3 regions of the Bacillus sp. H1a genome follow, and region 2 is predicted to be linked to each of the others. Evidence: riboswitches for the same ligand, from Rfam matches in the RefSeq annotation. Region 2 holds a riboswitch; each other region holds the start of a gene.
The links. Region 2 has a riboswitch for S-adenosylmethionine ahead of mtnK (S-methyl-5-thioribose kinase). Riboswitches for the same ligand answer to the same signal wherever they lie in the genome.
Positions count from the first base shown of each region.

Region 1: it holds a riboswitch for S-adenosylmethionine, as region 2 does, so the genes downstream of both, U860_RS0122170 (sugar ABC transporter substrate-binding protein) here and mtnK (S-methyl-5-thioribose kinase) in region 2, are expected to answer to the same signal.
Region 3: it holds a riboswitch for S-adenosylmethionine, as region 2 does, so the genes downstream of both, U860_RS0103680 (bifunctional homocysteine S-methyltransferase/methylenetetrahydrofolate reductase) here and mtnK (S-methyl-5-thioribose kinase) in region 2, are expected to answer to the same signal.

Region 1 covers NZ_AYMH01000047.1:21,812-28,569, reverse strand. The annotation lists gene U860_RS0122175 (NCS2 family permease) at 1-1,196, shown strand, start outside; SAM riboswitch class I at 1,289-1,394, shown strand; gene U860_RS0122170 (sugar ABC transporter substrate-binding protein) at 1,483-2,595, shown strand; gene U860_RS0122165 (sugar ABC transporter ATP-binding protein) at 2,592-4,079, shown strand; gene U860_RS0122160 (ABC transporter permease) at 4,063-5,058, shown strand; gene U860_RS0122155 (hypothetical protein) at 5,086-5,358, opposite strand; gene U860_RS0122150 (hypothetical protein) at 5,434-5,646, opposite strand; gene U860_RS0122145 (patatin family protein) at 5,828-6,682, opposite strand.
Region 2 covers NZ_AYMH01000052.1:8,608-15,365, forward strand. The annotation lists gene U860_RS0123315 (pyridoxal phosphate-dependent aminotransferase) at 1-1,177, opposite strand, end outside; gene U860_RS0123320 (carbon-nitrogen family hydrolase) at 1,277-2,056, shown strand; SAM riboswitch class I at 2,125-2,266, shown strand; gene mtnK (S-methyl-5-thioribose kinase) at 2,355-3,536, shown strand; gene mtnA (S-methyl-5-thioribose-1-phosphate isomerase) at 3,533-4,591, shown strand; gene U860_RS0123335 (YvrJ family protein) at 4,662-4,823, shown strand; gene U860_RS0123340 (3-hydroxybutyrate dehydrogenase) at 4,929-5,705, opposite strand; gene U860_RS0123345 (PadR family transcriptional regulator) at 5,903-6,235, shown strand; gene U860_RS0123350 (DUF1129 domain-containing protein) at 6,235-6,758, shown strand, end outside.
Region 3 covers NZ_AYMH01000005.1:133,742-140,499, forward strand. The annotation lists gene U860_RS0103660 (metalloregulator ArsR/SmtB family transcription factor) at 1-59, opposite strand, end outside; gene U860_RS0103665 (cysteine hydrolase family protein) at 493-1,005, opposite strand; gene metC (cystathionine beta-lyase) at 1,236-2,399, opposite strand; gene metI (cystathionine gamma-synthase/O-acetylhomoserine thiolyase) at 2,396-3,508, opposite strand; SAM riboswitch class I at 3,603-3,716, opposite strand; SAM riboswitch class I at 3,921-4,030, shown strand; gene U860_RS0103680 (bifunctional homocysteine S-methyltransferase/methylenetetrahydrofolate reductase) at 4,100-5,932, shown strand; gene metH (methionine synthase) at 5,932-6,758, shown strand, end outside.

The DNA.
Region 1 (6,758 bases), on a different contig from region 2:
TTGGGGATGCAGGTGTTCCGTTTGAACAAGCATTTACAGCGACAATTATTGCAGCTGTTGTCGGAACATTATTTATGGCAATCTTTACAAACTTACCAATCGCAATTGCACCAGGTATGGGATTAAATGCTTACTTCTCTTATTCTGTTGTAAAAGCTCATGAAGGCATGACTTTCGCAATTGCATTCTCTGCTGTATTCGTAGCAGGTATGATTTTAATTTTGTTATCATTCACATCTTTCCGTACAAAATTAATGGAAGCAATTCCTGAAAACTTAAGACATGCAATTACTGCTGGTATCGGTCTTTTCATCGCCTTTATCGGTTTACGTTTAACAGGTATCGTTACAAAAAATGATGCAAACTTAGTTGGACTTGGAGATCTTCACTCTGCTCCAGTACTACTAGCATTAGCTGGACTTGGAATTACAATTGTCCTTATGTCTTTAAATGTAAATGGCGCGCTATTTATCGGAATGCTATTAACTGGTATTATCGCTTTCTTCACAGGACAATTAACATTCTCAAACGGTGTTACATCAATGCCTGGATTACCAGAAGGAATTATTGTTTCAAATCCAATTACTGCTGTATCTGATGTAATTAACTACGGATTATACGGCGTTGTTTTCTCATTCTTCCTTGTTACACTATTCGATACAACAGGTACATTACTTGGCGTTGCACAACAAGGTGGATTTATGAAAGACGGAAAGCTTCCAAAAGCAGGACGAGCTCTTCTATCTGACTCATTCTCAGCAACAATCGGTTCTATGTTCGGAACAACACCATCAACAGCTTATATTGAATCATCTGCTGGTGTTGCTGCCGGTGGTCGTACTGGTTTAACGACAGTTACAGTAGCTGTTCTATTTGCATTAGCAGCGTTCTTCGGACCATTAGTAAGTGCCATTTCTGGTGTATCAGCTATTACTGCACCATCACTAATTATCGTTGGTAGTCTTATGATGGGCTCTGTTCGCCACATTGATTGGGATGCATTTGATGAATCATTCCCAGCATTCTTAGTAATCTTAAGCATGCCACTTACATCAAGTATCTCAACAGGTATTGCACTTGGATTTATTTCATACCCACTTATGAAAGTGGCAAAAGGTAAATTCCGTTCGGTTCACCCACTTGTGTATTTATTCGGAATCTTGTTCGCTTATCAATTGATATTCTTACCACATTAAAATCCCTCGTTGTGAGGGTTTTTTTATTTATTAAAAAACATTTGACAATAGTACATAGTTATGGAATAATTCGAAATAGTTAAATATTCGATGTCTTATCAAGAGCAGGTGGAGGGATGAGCCCTACGAAGCCCGGCAACCGACCCATTTATGGGCACGGTGCTAATTCTTACAACACATTGTGTTGAAAGATAAGAGTAATATGATAAGACGTCTTTTCTATATGAAAAGGCGTTTTTTATTTTCACTCCCTCCCCTCTCTTCTTAGTTTAGGAGGGATTTTTTTATGAAGAAATTTTGTTCCATCGCACTTATTTTTCTCTTACTTACATTAACAGCTTGCACAAATGAACAAGATGCTGTCTCTTCACAAATGCAACAACCGGTGAAGAAAGTGACTACTACAGCAGAAAACCATTTACAAACAGAAATTCCAAGCCAAGTAAAAAAGCCATTAAAAATCGCATTAATTATGCAAATGTCCATCGGAACTTTTTCCTCTCAATATATTGAGGGTGTCAAAAAACAAGTTGAGCTATTCGGTGGCAGTGTGCAAGTCTACAATTCTGATAATGATTTAGCAAAAATGGCAGCAAATCTAGATACTGCTATTAATTCAAAAGTTGATGGTATTTTAATTGATCACGGTCGCTCTGAAGCACTAAAACCCGGAGTAGAAAAAGCATTACAAGCGAACATTCCTGTAGTAGCATTTGATAACGACCTACGCTTACCAGGCGTAACAATTATTGATCAAGATGACTATAGTCTCGCATGGAAATCATTAAAAACGTTAGCGGAAGATTTGAATGGACAAGGGAATATCGCCGTCGTATGGGTTGGCGGATTTGCTCCAATGGAACGTCGCAATGTTATCATCGATGCTTTTTATAAACGTTATCCAAATATAAAAGAAGTTGCACGCTTTGGTACTGCTAGTAATAACACACCACTTGATACACAAACACAAGTAGAAGCTTTACTAAAGAAATATCCGAAACAAGGGGATTTACAAGCTATTTTCGCTTCGTGGGATGAGTTTGCTAAAGGGGCCGTCAAAGCACTCGAACAAGCTGATCGTACAGATATAAAAGTATACGGCATTGACTTAAGTAATGAAGATTTACAACTCATGCAAAAAGAAAATTCACCTTGGACCGCTACGGCTGCAACTGATCCGGCTGAAGTCGGTAAAGTTCAAGTGCGCTTCTTATACAAAAAAATCGCTGGTGAACAAACGCCGGATATTTACTCACTGGAACCTTATTTAGTAAAGAAAGATAGTTTACCAAAAGAAAATATAACAATGGATCAATTATCAAAACATATAAACGGTTGGGGAGACTCGAAAGATGCATATTCCCCTTGGATGAAAAAATTAGAGAAGGAGAAAAAATGATGACATTCTCTCTTCAAAACATTACACATTCTTATCACATCGCTACCCCTGTACTAGAAGATGTTTCTATTAACATACAAAAAGGAAAAGTTCACGCTTTACTAGGAATGAACGGCGCGGGAAAAAGTACTTTACTAAAAATTGCAACTGGTGAAATTCAGCCAGTTGCTGGGGACATAAAAATTGATAATCAGCCTATTTCCTTTACTTCGCCACGAGATGCGAAAAAGCATGGTATTTCTTTCGTAACACAAGAAGTGGATCACGGACTTATTCCTGGATTATCTGTATTAGAAAATGTACTAATCGATCATTTAACAATGCAAAATAAAGTACTATTTTCAAAATCAAAATTAGTAGCACTTGCGAAACAATATTTGCAAGCTGTCCAGGTAGATTTAAATGTTTCGGAAGATGTTTCAAACTGCTCATTACATGAAAAACAATTACTTCTCATCGCAAGAGCCCTATCTAACAATACAAATTATCTTTTATTAGATGAGCCAACTTCTTCTCTTGGGCCAAAAGAAGTGGAAACCTTTGGGAATCTCTTTAAAGATTTAACATCAAAAGGTATTGGTATCATCTTGATTTCTCATCGTTTATCCGAGATTCGAAAATTTGCGGATGAGGTAACTGTATTACATAACGGTAAGGTTACACTATCTGAAGCTATTACAAAGATTACAGATCAACAAATTGTTGAAGCAATGACTGGAAAACAACTCTTACTTCCTATTAATACAGCACCAAAATTCGGGAGTGAAGAAATATTAAAAGTACAAGAGCTTCAATTACACAAAGACCATTCTCCCCTTTCTCTTACAGTACGAAAAGGAGAAACTGTTGTGATATACGGATTAATTGGAAGCGGAAAAACAACGCTTGCTGAAACTTTATTTGGTGCTCGCCATACTTATCGTGCAAAAATAAACGGCCAAAATATAACGATTAAAACACCGCGAGATGCAATTAAAGCGAAAATCGCACTTGTACCAGAAGAAAGAAGAAAACAGGGCTTATTTCTTTCGGAAGATATTATAAGTCACACAAATTTACACCAATCTGGTTGGAGACGAAAACAACCCGAATTACATAATGCTACTGCGGCAATTACTACTTTCAGCATCTCACCAAATGATCCAAAAGCATTTATTCATTCACTTAGCGGAGGAAACCAACAAAAAGTCTCGATTGCAAAGTGGGATGGATTCAAACATAATCTATTTCTTTTGGACGAGCCAACTAAAGGTGTAGACGTCGCTGCGAAACAAGACATTTTTCAATTCATTCGCAACACTACAGAAGACGGAAATTCCGTAATTTATTTCACAGGAGAACAAGATGAAGCGCTACATATCGCCGATCGTATTCTTATACTAGCAAACGGCGAATTTGTAGGCGAGTACTTGCCGAATGACCTATCTCCTGAACAGCTTTTATACTTATCTGAAGGGAGCTATTCCATTGAATCTCGTTCATAAAACTAAAACTAAGAAATTATATTTACCTACCCATCTTTTTTATCAATTTAGCACAATCGCTATCATTATAGGCGTTACAATTTTTTTCTCTATCGTCAACGATTCTTTTTTAACCTACAACAATATTAGTGATATTTTACGTTCCATTTCTATTGTAACGTTACTTGCAATCGGTGTTACCTTTACATTAATTGTAGATGGATTTGATTTATCAGTCGGCTCTACCGCTAGTTTAGCAACAATTGCGGCCGCCTCCTGTCTCGTTTTATATCGACAAGAACTATTAGTCACACTTCTTATTCCTATTCTTTGTGGTCTATTAGTTGGATTATTAAATGCACTACTCGTTATCCGAATTAAACTACCAGATTTGCTAGCTACATTAAGTATCATGTATATCGTGAATGGACTACACTTAACATTCTCAAAAGGATCTTCTATTTATGAAGGAATGTCTGGGGCCACAGGACATTTTATTCCATCCTTTTTATTTATCGGTCAAGGCTCCGTTTTAGGGATTCCAGTCCCTGTCATTATCATGCTTATCGTTGTTTTCATTGCACATCTTTTTTTAGAAAAAACAACATACGGTCGTTTCTTTTATATGACAGGTGGGAATCGAGAAGCTGCTAGATTAGCGGGTATTCCTACCGATCGTTACCGTGTATATGCTTATATGATTAGCGGTTTACTAGCCTCTATTGGCGGCATTATTCTATGTAGCCGCGTTGGAACAGGACAAGTTTCAGCTGGTGCCCCATTATTAATGGATGCAGTCGCAGCTGCCTACATCGGTTATGCAATGTTCGGTGCCAAGAAACCAAATGTCATCGGAACATTTCTCGGCTCCATACTAATTGGCATCATATTAAATGGACTCACAATGATGAACGTTCCTTATTATGCACAAGATATCATTAAAGGCAGTATTTTAATTACAGCTTTAGCCTTTTCATTTATTAAAAAGAAGTTTAAATAAAAAAGTAGTGCATCGAATTCCGATGCGCTACTTTCCTTTTGCAACAATCGTACGAACTACTTTTAACGCAAGTAGTAAGAGGAGGTTCGCTACTGCTACAAGTCCTAAGAAGCCTGCTATCATCAGCTCTCCCATTCCGTTATTAATTACAAACATAATAGAAGAAATAAAAGCCAAAATAAACAAAATTAACGTTGGGATATATTTAACAGGAGGCTTCTTATATGCTTTTTTAGAAAGAAGAAATGTAACTAACAACGTCATAATAAAAACAAAATACACCGCAAATAAGAAAATCATCCAAACGCCTCCTCTCTATTCAAACCTCTTAACTATAAAAAGCCCCCTCCAAATATAAAGGGAGCTTACAATTTGTTAATACTTCTCATCTACCTGTAATTCTTTACTATACTTTTGAATGAAAACTGATGAAATAGCCATCACGATCCCTACACTAAACCCAATAAGCTGATCTAATAACATTTCATCATGAATAAGCCAGCGAAGTAAAAATACGCCGCCAAAAATAAGCATTGCAGTAAATCCAGTATGTCTAAGTCCTTTATATACATTTTCGATATGTATCATTCCTTCACACACTTTTATCCATATTACACCATAACCTTCAAGCAAATTCTCCTCAATAAGAAACCCATATGTTTTACAAACTCTTTAAACTCTTAAACATTTATACATAAAAAAAGTAACGTATAAGCACCAAAGTAATACAAAAAAGACTGCAGAGAACTCCTTCTCCACAGCCTAATTATTATTTTTGCAAAAACGCCTGTAAATCTGCAAATTGCCTCTTCGCATCTTCATAGCCTTGCTCATATAGATTTTGTAGTTTTGCTGTATCTTTTTCCATACGGTCTACTTGAAGCGGCACTTCTGGACGAATAACAAATAAATTACCCGCTTGTTCTTCTCTTTCAATGTAGTGAAGTGTTTCATTATATACTTCATAACGAGCTAACATCGTATTTACAAGGTTGGGATATTTTTTATAAGCCTTTGCTGCAACCCAGCCAAACTTTGATTTTTTCTTCGCGTAACCATGATTTCTCGTCAAAATAACGACTGATTTTTTAAATCCATCTTCCTGTGCTTTACGAACTGGAATCGGATCAGAAATCCCGCCATCTAATAATTGCTTACCTCGGTAGTCTACTACCGGTGCAATAAATGGCAATGAACTAGACGCTTGCAATAAATTTAACACATCATCATTCGTTCCCTCTTTTTCAAAATAAACAGGTTGTCCAGTTTCACAATCTGTTGTTCCTACAAGGAAACGCTCTGGACTATTAAAGTATGTTTCAAAATCAAACGGTACATGCTTTTCTGGAATTTCATGAAAAATGAAATCCATATCAAATAATTGACGCTTTTTCCATAAGTTTTTATACGATAAATACTGTGGATGTGATGCATAATCAATATTTACTGTTTTATTTCTATTTCTTTGTCTGGAAAGATACGACGCTGCATGGCAAGCACCAGCTGATACACCGATTACATATGGAAAATATAAATCTTGTTCCATAAAGTATTCTAGTATCCCACCAGTATATACTCCGCGCATACCGCCGCCTTCTAATACTAACCCCGTATTTTCAAGCATGTTACTCTCTCCTCTTTCTATATATTGACTCTTTAATTATTCACTATGTTAAGTATCTTTTTCTATTATATATGAG
Region 2 (6,758 bases):
ATTTTTTGAAAATTTTTAATTTATCGATTCGATTAATGGCTTCTTGCAATCGTTCCTCCGTATGTAATAGACCGACACGAACATAACCTTCGCCATGTTCACCGAATCCAACACCAGGGGCAACAGCGACATGGGCCTCTTCAAGTAACATATCAGCAAATTGTTCAGAAGTGAAACCTTCTGGGACAGGAAGCCATGCAAAGAATGATCCTTTTGGAATAGTTACATTCCATCCGATTGAATGACAAGCTTTAATAAGAGCATTTCTTCGAGATTCATAACAATTTACAAGTTCTACTACACAAGACTGCGAGCTTAATAGAGCCTCACGGGCAGCTTCTTGTACAGCTCCAAAAATACTAACATACATATGATCTTGTAATAAGTTAATCGTTTCAATGACACTTTCATTGCCAACAGCAAAAGCGATACGCCATCCGGCCATATTGAAAGTTTTTGATAAAGTGTAGATTTCAATGCCGGTATCTTTGGCGCCGTCTGCTTGCAAGAAACTAACGGGCTTTTTTCCGTCAAATCCGATAGCACCGTATGCAAAATCGTGAACAACTAATATATTATGCTTATTAGCGAAATGAATTGTTTCATCAAAGAATTCTTTTGATGCTACAGCCCCAGTTGGATTATTAGGGTAGTTCAAAAACATTAACTTTGTTTGTTTGGCAATAGAGTCATCTATTTTTGAATAGTCCGGTAAAAAATTATTTTCTGAGACAAGTGGCATTATTTCAAAGTGTGCTTTTGCTAAAGAAACACCAGATAAATAATCTGGATACCCTGGATCTGGAACGAGAATAGTATCACCAGGGTTTGTAAAACAAAGTGGTAATTCAACGAGTCCAGCTTTTCCGCCAAATAAAATAGCGACTTCAGTAGCGGGATTTACTGTCACTCCGTATTCACGTTCATAAAACGTGGCAACGGCTTCTTTTAAGCTTTCATGTCCGCGAAATGGCGGATATTTATGATGAAGGGTCTTTTCTGCCGCATCTTGTAAAGCCTTTACGATATGCGACGGTGTTGGTTGATCTGGATTTCCTTGGCCTAGATTAATAACATCGTGACCAGCTGCAACGACTTTGTTAACTTTTGCAACAAGTGAAGCGAAAAATTGTGTCGGCAATGATGTTACTACCTCGGAAGGTTGAAAATTTTTCATACTTTCCACCTCTTTTGAAAGTTGTTACAATTCTAGTGACAAATGATATAATCTTTCCAGTATTTTGTAAAGAAAAAAATAATGAATGGGGCTGACAAAATGAAAGTCGCATGTATTCAAATGGATATCGCATTTGGGGATGTGGAAAAGAATATTGAAAATGCAAAAAAACAAATAAGCGAAGCTATGAAAGAACAGCCAGATGTTATTGTACTGCCAGAATTATGGACAACAGGTTATGATTTAACGAGGCTTTCTGAGATTGCGGATAGGAATGGATTGGAAACGAAAGATATGTTGAAAGAATGGTCAAAACAATATGGTGTACATATTGTTAGTGGTTCTATAGCAAAGCAAACGAAGCAAGGTGTTACAAATACGATGTATGTTTTAAATCGCGAAGGGCAGCTAGTAAATGAATACAGTAAAGTGCATTTATTTCAGCTTATGGATGAACATAAGTATTTAATCGCTGGTAATGGAACAGGTGAATTTACGCTAGATGATGTAGAGTGCGCGGGAGCAATTTGCTATGACATTCGTTTTCCAGAGTGGATGCGTGTTCATACTGCTAAAGGCGCAAAAGTTTTATTTGTTGTAGCAGAGTGGCCGTTAGCCCGTTTAGCACATTGGCGCTTGCTTTTGCAAGCGAGAGCAGTTGAAAACCAGTGTTATGTTGTGGCGTGTAATAGAGCAGGAAAGGATCCGAATAATGAGTTTGCAGGTCATTCTTTAATTGTGGATCCTTGGGGTGAAGTTGTTGTAGAGGCAAGTGAAGAGGAATCTATTTTATTTGGAGAGCTTAAACTCGAGAAAATTAAAGAAGTACGTAAAGGAATTCCAGTGTTTGCTGATCGCCGTCCAGAATTATACAAATAAAATGTTGACAAGTGATTTTTATTCTTGGTATAGTCTTCATCATAAAGTTGAAAATTCAAAAAATACAACTCTTATCAAGAGCAGGTGGAGGGATTTGGCCCGATGAAGCCCAGCAACCGACCGTAATACCATTGTGAAATGGGGCGTTTATTACGCCAAAAAGGCACGGTGCTAATTCCAGCAGAAAGTAAACTTTCTGGCAGATAAGAGGGGAGAAGATAAACTTCAAACCTCTTTCTTCGTGGAAAGAGGTTTTTCTTATGTTGAAAAACCTCTGAATTTAAAGGAGGAGAAGACGGTGGGATATTATTCATTAACAGAAGAAACAGCTGTGCAATACGCAAAAGAACATGGATATTTTGAAAAGAAAGCAACTGTAGTCTGCTATGAAATTGGGGATGGCAATTTAAATTACGTCTTCAAATTAGATGATGGAGAGAAGACGATTATAATAAAACAAGCACTTCCATATGCAAAAGTAGTTGGTGAGAGCTGGCCACTGTCTATAAAAAGAGCGACAATTGAAAGTAAAGCACTGCAAATTTTTGCGAAGTATGTACCGGAATACGTTCCAGAAGTATACAGTCATGATGAGAAGCTGGCAGTAACAGTAATAGAAGATCTATCAAGGTTGACAATTACAAGAAAAGGATTAATAGACGGAGAAGAGTATCCGCTTTTATCCCAGCATATCGGTCGTTTTCTAGCACATGTTTTATTTTATACTTCAGATTTCGGCTTACGCTCAGAAGAGAAAAGAGTGTTGGATGGCACATTTGTTAATCCTGATCTTTGTAAAATTACAGAAGATTTAGTGTTTACAGATCCATTTGGTCATTATGATACGAATGATTATGAGCCAGATTTGAAACTAGTAGTTGATGAACTTTGGAGTGACAAAACTTTAAAATTAAAAGTAGCGCAGCATAAATATAAGTTCTTAACGAGAAAAGAAGCGCTCATTCATGGGGATTTACATACTGGTAGTATTTTTTCATCACCTGCTGAAACGAAAATAATTGATCCAGAGTTCGCAACTTATGGCCCGTTTGGATTTGATTTAGGTCAATTTATTGCAAATTTATTGTTAAATGCGTTATCGCGAGAAGAGGAAAAAAGAAATGTGTTGTTTTTCCATATAGAGAAGACATGGAGTTATTTTGTAGAGGCTTTTACGAAGTTATGGATTGGAGAAGGTGTAGAAGCATATACGAAAGAAAAGCAATGGTTACCAATTATTTTGCAAAACATTTTTAGTGATGCTGTTGGATTTGCCGGATGTGAACTTATTCGTAGAACAATTGGCTTAGCGCATGTAGCTGATTTAGATGAAATAGCAGATAAAGAAAGAAGAATCCAAGCTAAGAAACAAGCACTTTACTTAGGAAAAGAACTATTAAAATATGAATCAAAGAGCGCAGATATTCAACTGTTTCGAACATTATTTCAACATACAGTTTCAGGAGGCATAAAGGCATGAGTACAATTATTACTGTTCCGAGATCTATAAGTTGGAAAGGCGATGCCATTGCGGTATTAAATCAAACCAAACTACCGCATGTCACTGAATACAAAACATTAACGACTATTGAAGAGGTATGGAAAAGCATCATTATGTTAGAAGTACGCGGAGCACCTGCAATTGGAATTGTAGCTGCGTTTGGTTTGGCACTTGCGGCAAAGAAATACAATACGCCAAATATCGATGAATTTCAAAAGAAGTTTAATAGAGATTGTAATTATTTAGGGACATCACGTCCGACGGCAGTGAATTTATTTTGGGCAATCGATCGTATGAGAGAATCTATTCGAGAGATTGCTACAATAAAAGAAGCACAAAAAATATTAGAAGACGAAGCGCTTCGCATTCAGCAAGAGGATGAAGAGGTGTGCCGAAGTATTGGAGAACATGGTTTAACATGTTTTAAAGACGGTGATAAAATTTTAACAATTTGTAATGCAGGGAGTATTGCAACTGCTAGATATGGTACCGCATTAGCACCGTTTTATATTGGGAAAGAGAAAGGTGTGCATTTACATGCGTATGCGTGTGAAACGAGACCAGTGTTACAAGGTGGTCGTTTAACGACATGGGAATTAGAGCAAGCAAACATTGATGTAACGCTTATTACGGATAATACGGCAGCTCATGCAATTCGAACGAAAGAAATTAATGCAATTATCGTAGGGGCAGATCGAATCGTTGAAAATGGTGATACTGCTAATAAAATAGGAACATTAAATTTAGCTATATTAGCAAAGTATTTCGGTATCCCATTTTATGTTGCAGCTCCGTTATCTACATTTGATATTACGAAACAAACAGGTGCTGAAATTGTCATTGAAGAAAGAGACGAAACAGAAGTTACGAAAATTTTTGGGAAACAAGTGGCGCCAATAGGTACTCCTGTATTTAATCCTGCATTTGACGTGACACCACATGAATTAATTACAGGTATTATTACTGAGAAGGGTATTTTAAGAGGGGATTATAAAGATGAAATTATGTCATTATTTAAAAAACAAGCTAATTAATAATAGCTTGTTTTTTTATGCCTAAAGTTTTCTTTTTCCCTTATTTATGTAATGAAGGGAGGAGAGAAGGATGGAAGAGTGGATCTCGATGATAGGTAATGTGGGGTTTCCGATTGTTGTAACATTATATTTACTACATCGTATTGAAAGTAAATTAGATGGAGTAATTGTTGCAATTGAAAAACTCCCGCAACAATTACTAAAGTATGAAGATCCTCGCGATAGAAAATAGAATAAAGTTTGCTCTTTGTGAGCAAACTTTATCCCGCTATGTACGGGATAATAATCAGTGAGGATGGACAAAATCCTCACTGATTAAAGTTTCACGTTATTTCTCTTATTGAGCAGTATAACCACCGTCGATAACGACAGCTTGACCAGTTATACCTTTTGCTTTTTCACCAGCTAAAAATATAGCATAATCAGCAATTTCTTGTACTTGTAACAATCTTTTCTGTGGTACGAGTGGATAAATGACAGCTTCTAAAACATTTTCAAGTGGTACATTCCGTGTAGTTGCTAAGTCTTGTAGTTGATTGCGTACAAGGGGGGTATCAACATATCCAGGGCAAAGAGCATTTACAGTAATTCCATGAGTTGCTCCCTCTAAAGCAGCCACTTTTGTTAATCCAATTACTCCGTGTTTCGCACTATTATAAGCAGCTTTTCCAGCAAATCCGATAAGGCCGTTAATAGAAGCAATATTAATAATTCGCCCATATTTTTGGTTCTTCATAATAGGAAAGGCATGCTTAATTGCGATAAACGGAGCAATCTGCATAATTTTAATAAGAAGTTCAAACTTATCCGTTGGAAAATCTTCAATTGGTGAGACATGTTGCATTCCGGCGTTATTAATTAATATATCTAATGAACCGAAATGAGTAACTGTTTGAGAAATTGCTGCTGCAATTTCTTCTTCGGAGGTAACGTCACATTTTAAACCGATAGCTTGAAAACCTTCTTTTTGCAATTGTTCAGCAGCTTCTTTTGCACGATCTTCAAGGCGATCACTAATGACAACTTTTGCACCTTCTTTTGCGAAAGCATTTCCCATTTCATAACCAATACCGCTCGCAGCACCTGTTAAAAAAACAACTCGCTTTGTAACCATGATGAAAAACACTCCTTCATAATAAAGTGAAATTTTAATCAGTGGAGGGCATCCCGCACTGATTATTAGCCCACAAATAGCGGGTAAATAGTTCTCTTATTGCTCTATTTAGAGAAGTGATAATGAAATTCCTGCAAACATTTGGAAATAATGTCGTTAGCTATCTTGTAAAACAAGATAGTGGGAGGATTTGAATTATGTCGACAAGTCAAATGCTAAAAGGGATTTTAGAAGGTTGCCTCCTTGCTATTATTTCTGAAGGTGAAATATACGGTTATGAAATGAGTGAAAAACTAGCGAAATATGGTTTCACAATGGCAAGTGAGGGAAGTATTTATCCGTTATTAATACGAATGCAAAAGGAAGGATTAATAACAAGTGTAATGAAGGAATCTCCATCTGGCCCAAAGCGAAAATATTATATATTAACAGAAAAAGGCGAAGAAGCACTAGATGAATTTATGGATCGCTGGGAAGCGATGCAAAGTAGTGTAGAGCGTCTACTGGAAGGGAAGAGGAGCAGAAAATAATGCTATCAAATGAAGCACGCAAGTTTTTATTAGATATGAGATTATTTTTGACTGCAAAGGGTGTGAAAGAAAGTGATGTTCATAATTTTTTAGAAGATGCAGAACTCCATTTAATTGAAGGTGAGAGTGATGGGAAAAGTGTAGTAGACATTTTTGGAAGTTCACCGAAAGAATACGCAAATGAACTTGTAAAAGTGATGGAAAAGGATAGACAGGAAACGTGGAAGCAAATTGGCTATACGGTAATGAATATCGTTGCGTTTTGGATTATCGCTTCTATTCTAGTAGTCAATAATGGGAGTCCACAGATTTCGTTTATTCAATGTGTTGGATATAGCCTTACATTGATTCTAGCTATTATAGCTCCTAATTTTCTACTTCGTAAAATGACCTTTTTGACAGGTTTTACAAAAAGCTGGTTTTCTATGTGGTTTTTAGTAATGATAGCGCCAATGTTTTTATTAGGAGTAGTTACTATATTAGATGTGATATATCCTACACCGATGTTTATGTTCACTCTAGT
Region 3 (6,758 bases), on a different contig from region 2:
TTCAATAATTCTGCATTGCTTTCATATAGTTCTATTTCTTTTTGAAAGGTTTCTAACATGTTCTTTTCCACCTCCGTGTGAGCTGTTATACCATACTATACATACCAAAAAATTAGAGAAAAGAAAACAGTTGTTGCAGAAAAAAAGTCCTAAAGTAAAGAAATTGTAAGAAAAGAGACCCTGATGTAAATAAAATAGATAAATTTGTACAGTTTTGTAAAATGATATTTTTGGGTGAAAATTTTGATGCATTTTAAAAATTGAAAGATATAGATATATTTGTAACACAATTTTATCATGATTTTCTTATTCTTTCAAATGAATATACAAAATTTTTAAAATAATGCAAAAAAGGAATTATAATGTTATATATAGAATATAAAACAGGTTAAAATAAAAGAAGCCGAATGTAATCAGCTTCTTTATGGTGATAATGAAATACTTGAGTGTAGCTGATAAATCTTAGCATGATCAAGTCATTAATCATTTATTCTAGAGTTCATTTTTTATCAACTTTAAAAATCTGTTGTTCCATATATTCTCATAAAAATCAATCGTCTCTTGTGCAGACATAAATGAATTATTCAGAGTAGAGGTTGCTTTCTGTACCATGAAGTTTTCGTATCCTAATCCATGAGAAAATTTAATCGTAGCATCCATACAGTATTCTGTTTGGGCACCGCAATATTCAATGCGATGTACAGATAATTTGTCTAAAATCTCTTTTAAGTTTGTTTTATAAAATGAATTTGCATGTGTTTTTCTTACAAAAAAATCTTGTTCTTGAACATCTAGATTGGCATGAATAGCCCAAAGTTCTTCTTCAGGTACTAATTCTTCATCGCAGTGTTGAACAAAAATGATTGGTTTATGTAATTCTCGATATAAAGCGATTCTATTATTTACTTTAGTGAGTAAATTTTGTAAATCAAATAAATGGTCTCCGTTGTAACATACGCCATTTTGTAAATCGATAACGATTAAAACATCTGCACAAGTCTCCATTATTTTTACCTCTTTCACTTTACAATATATTAATAATTCTATCATTTGAGGATGTATTATGCACTCTTGTTTTGTAATGAACTATAGAAGGATACAAAAAATTCAAAAAGCATTCAATGTACTAGGAAACATTAAAAGATGATATGAAAATTCAATTTCATATCATCTTTTAAAAACTATTTTATTTGTTGGGAAATTTTATTATTCGTACACAGCTTCGTTTCTTTCATTTATGCATTTATAGGTTCTTCTACATAAGAAAGAGCATTCTCGAAATCAGATATTAAATCGTTAACATTTTCAAGACCAACCGATAAACGAAGTAATGAGTTGGAAATCCCTCTTTCATCACGTGCTTCCTGTGATAAAGCTGCATGTGACATTTTTGCTGGATATGAAAGAATAGATTCAACAGCTCCTAGACTAACCGCAAAAACGGGTAATTTAACTTTCGATAAAAATTGGCGCAGTGCATCTTCGGATTGTAAGGTGAAAGATAAAACAGCCCCAGCCGATGTTGCTTGAGATTGTTGAATACTATAGCCAAGATGTGATTGTAATCCAGGATAATAGACATTTTGAACTTTAGAGTGCTCTTGTAAAAAATGTGCAATTTTATTGGCATTGGTAGCTGAATGTTCGAGACGTACATGCAATGTTTTCAGACCGCGAAGCACGAGAGAACAATCTTGAGGTCCTAAAATAGCACCAAAAGCATTTTGTAGAAAGCCAAGCTTTTGAGCGAGCTCTTCATCTTTTACGACAGCTAATCCGGCGGTGACATCGCTATGACCAGCAATAAATTTTGTTGCACTATGAAGTACGACATCGGCCCCAAGATCAAGCGGCTTTTGAAATAGTGGTGTCAAAAATGTATTATCTACAAATGTAAGAGCATTGATTGATTTCGCTAATTCGCAAACGGCACGAATATTCGTTACTTTTAATAGCGGATTAGAAGGTGTTTCGATGTAAAAGAGTTTTGTATTCGATTTAATATTTTGTCTCACTTCTTCTAAATTGGTCATATCAACAAATGTGTGTGAAACACCATAACGGGAGAGAACTTCAGTAACAATTCGATAAGTGCCGCCATATACATCTTCTGAAATAAGAACATGGTCACCTTGCGAAAGAAGGAGAAATGCAGTAGAAATTGCTGCAATGCCTGATGCAAAGGCGAATCCTTTTGTTCCACCTTCTAATAAAGCAATGATATCTTCAAGAGCTTCACGTGTTGGATTACCAGATCGACTATAGTCATATTTTCCGAAAGTATCTACATCAAACTGGTGAAATGTTGATGTGTTATAGATGGGAACGTTAACAGCTCCTGTTTGTGAGTCATGCTTATATTGATTATGCAGTAAAAGCGTATCTACGGAATAACTCATATTCTTACACCTTCTTTTACAAGTTTAATTGCTTGTTTTAAGTCTTGAATTAAGTCATTGCTATTTTCGATGCCGACTGAAAAACGGAGAAGACGATTACACACACCGCGTGCTGTTCGAACTTCTTCTGGAATATCGGCATGAGTTTGCGTTGCTGGATAAGTCATTAAACTCTCGACGCCGCCAAGACTTTCAGCAAATGTAATTAAGGATAGAGATTGTAAGAAAGGATTAATCCAAGTTTCATCTTGAAGACGAAACGAAATCATACCGCCTCTTCCTGGATAAAATACATCTGTCACACCATCTTCATCATTTAAAAATGCAACAATTGCATGAGCATTTTCTTCATGTTGTTTCATGCGAAGTGCTAAAGTTTTCATGCCGCGGATTAATAGCCATGAATCAAATGGACTTAAGACAGCCCCAGAAGCATTATGATAATGAGCAAGCTCCTCGCAAAGTGATTTCCCCTTCGCAACGACCAGTCCGCTTAGTACATCGTTATGCCCGCCTAAATATTTCGTTGCACTATGAAGGACGATATCGGCACCTTCTGTTAATGGTTGCTGTATATAAGGTGTGTAGAATGTATTGTCTACAATAAGAAGTAGCCCATGCCTTTTTGCTACACTTGCGACAGCTGCGATATCAGTAACTTGCATTAGTGGATTAGTCGGGGTTTCTATAAAAATAGCTTTTGTTTCAGTTGTGATAGCTTGCTCAATTTGTTTAATAGATTGTGTATTTACGTATCTACATCGAACATTCCACTTTTCTTCATGTTCGGAAAATAGACGATACGTTCCTCCGTATAAGTCTTCAGATACGATAAGCTCATCTCCGGAACGGAATAGTGAAAGGACAAGGAGAACAGCTGCCATTCCTGAGCTACAGGCATAACCTTGATCGCCATTTTCTAGGTCTGCGATTGCTTGTTCTAAAAGACCTCGAGTTGGATTTCCAGTCCTTGAATAGTCAAATCCTGTGGATCTACCAATCCCTTCATGCCGATAAGCAGTTGAGAAATAAACTGGTGGATTAACAGTTCCTGTTGTAGTTTCGCTACGATTCCCGATTTGTGCTAGTTTTGTTTCGATTGTTGACATGTGAAAATTCCCCCTTTGTAAAGTGAACGGCTATGTGAATGTAAAATAAAAAAAGCCTTCTAAGAAGAAGGCTTTCGGTTTGAATAGAGTCTTCTTCTCATCTGTCAAATCTTTCACAATTTGCTGGAATTAGCACCTTATTAACGAATGAACGTTAATGGTTGCTGAGGCGTCATAGGGCCAGTCCCTCTACCTCTCTAGATAAGAATGTTCGTATGAAATTTTTATTATGTTTTTAACTTTACAACAAAAGATAATTGAATTGCAACTCTATTTTAAATAATTTTTATTTTTCCGCAAGTGTCATTGACTTTTATTTTTGTGCATGCTAAATTTATTAAAAAATTAACAAGAATTGTTAAAAGGGGAGCGCATTTCCTTTTAGCTACATAAATAAAATAATAAAGACAAACTCTTATTGAGAGCGGTGGAGGGAAAGGCCCTGTGAAACCCGGCAACCTTCAAACGAAAAGTTTGAAACGGTGCTAATACCTGCAAAACGAATGTTTTGCATAATAAGAGGAGGAACAATTATGTCCCCCTCTTCAAAGTGAAGAGGGGTTTTTATATTGATAGAAATGAGGGAGATACGTGAAATTACTAGATTTATTATCAAAAGGAATTGTAATAGGTGACGGTGCGGTTGGAACGTTATTACATTCGCATGGTTTACAAAGTAGTTTTGAAGAATTGAATTTGTCTGATCCGGACTTAATTATATCAATCCATAAACAATATGTATCTGCTGGAGCGGATGTTATTCAAACGAATACGTATGGGGCAAATGAAGCGAAATTACGTATGTATGGCTTGGAAAATCAAGTTGTCCAAATTAATAAAGCGGCGGTGAAGCTTGCGAAAGCATCAGTAACAGAGCGGAATGCAATTTTAGGGACAATTGGCGGTATGAAACATATTGGAGCTGTTACAACGACTGATATAGAGCGAGAATTTATGCTACTTGAGCAGGCAGGTGCTTTACTAGAAGAACAGGTTGATGGATTACTATTAGAAACTTTTTATGATGAATTTGAAATATTGCATGCCGTTAAAGTATTGCGTAAACAAACGAATATTCCGATTGTAGCTCAGTTAGCGTTACATGAGGCAGGTACGACTCAAAATGGGAATGATGTAAATGAAATATTAAAACAGCTTTTAGATTACGGTGCAAATGTCGTTGGATTGAACTGTCAACTAGGACCACTTCATATGACGGAAGCTTTCAAAATGATATCGATCCCTCAAGATGGCTATTTATCAGCATATCCGAATGCAGGTCTCCCAAATTATGTGGAGGGGCGTTACGTGTATGAGGGAAGTCCAGCATATTTTGAAGAGATGACACCAGAATTTATTGAACAAGGTATTCGTTTATTAGGCGGTTGTTGTGGTACTACCCCGGAACATATTGCAGGAATGAAACGTGCTATTGCAAATATTGCACCCGTAATAGCAAAGGAGACGATTCCAAGGCCTAAAGTGGTCCATACACACGAGAAGCGTTCGAGAGCTCATGTTACTCTCGCGGAGAAGGCAAAGAAACAAACGACAGTTGTAGTGGAATTAGATCCACCGAAAACGTTAGACACGCAGCGATTCTTTGAAGGGGCAAGAGCACTGAAAAGGGCTGGAGCGGATGCTATTACTCTAGCAGATAATTCATTAGCATCTCCTCGCGTTTCTAATATGGCTATGGGTGCATTATTAACGAAACATGATATTCCAGTATTGACGCATTTAACGTGTAGAGATCATAACGTCATTGGACTGCAGTCTCATTTGCTTGGATTATCAGCATTAGGTATGGAGGAAGTGTTAGCTTTAACTGGTGATCCAGCGCGTGTTGGTGATTTCCCAGGTGCAACTTCTGTATATGATTTGTCATCTATCGAGCTAATTAAAATGATTAAAGAGATGAATGACGGTCGTTCTATTTTAGGGAAATCAATCGGCCCGGCAACAAGATTTTCTGTCGGAGGTGCATTCAATCCTCATGTAAGACATTTAAAAGCAGCGGTAAAACGAATGGAAAGAAAAATAGATGCTGGAGCAGAATACTTCTTAACTCAGCCGATTTATGATGTAGCTTTAATTAAAGAATTATATGAAGCGACAAAGCATTTGGAACAACCTATCTTTATTGGAATTATGCCGTTAGTAAGTAAGCGGAATGCCGATTTTCTTCATTTTGAAGTGCCGGGTATTACTCTTCCAGAAGAAATAAGGAAAAGAATGGATGGACATGAAACGAAAGAGGCAGCTATCGAAGAAGGAATTCGTATTTCACAACAATTAATTGATGAGGCGATGAAATATTTTAACGGTATTTATCTTATTACACCGTTTTTAAAATATGAAATTACAGAACATCTCGTGAAATATGTGAGAGAAAACCAAGAAGTGAAAGAAGGTATTAATTGATGAAACGAATAGAAGAGAGATTACAACATGAAATTTTAATATTAGATGGTGCAATGGGAACGATGATCCAACAAGAAGAATTAACAGCGGAAGATTTTGGAGGAGAAGAATACGAAGGTTGTAATGAATATTTAGTAAAAACAAGACCCGATGTTATTTTAAAGATTCATAAAGCTTATATTGAAGCTGGTGCAGATATTATTGAAACAAATACGTTTGGTGCAACTAATATTGTACTAAGTGATTATGCATTGTCTCATTTAGATGAAGAGTTAAACGAAAGGGCAGCGCTTTTGGCGAAGCAAGCGGTTAAAGAAAGCGGGAAAGAAGTATATGTTGCGGGAGCGATGGGACCAACGACGAAAGCGATTAGTGTTACAGGCGGTGTGACTTTTGAAGAGTTAATCGAAGCATATACAAGGCAAGCGAGAGGGTTATTAAGAGGAGAAGTTGATGTATTGCTCGTTGAGACGAGTCAAGATATGCGTAATGTAAAGGCTGCGTATATTGGAATTCAATCGGCGTTTGAAGAACTAAACAAAATAGTACCTATTATGATTTCGGGAACAATTGAGCCGATGGGAACGACTTTAGCAGGGCAAACAATCGAAGCTTTTTATTTATCGATAGAGCATATGAAGCCGTTATCTGTTGGATTAAACTGTGCGACTGGTCCGGAATTTATGAGGGAACATATTCGTTCGTTATCTGATTTATCGGAGTGTTATATTTCTTGTTATCCAAATGCCGGTCTTCCTGATGAAGATGGGCATTATCATGAATCGCCAGCTTCACTTGCTGAAAAAGTAAAACGTTTTGCTGAAGA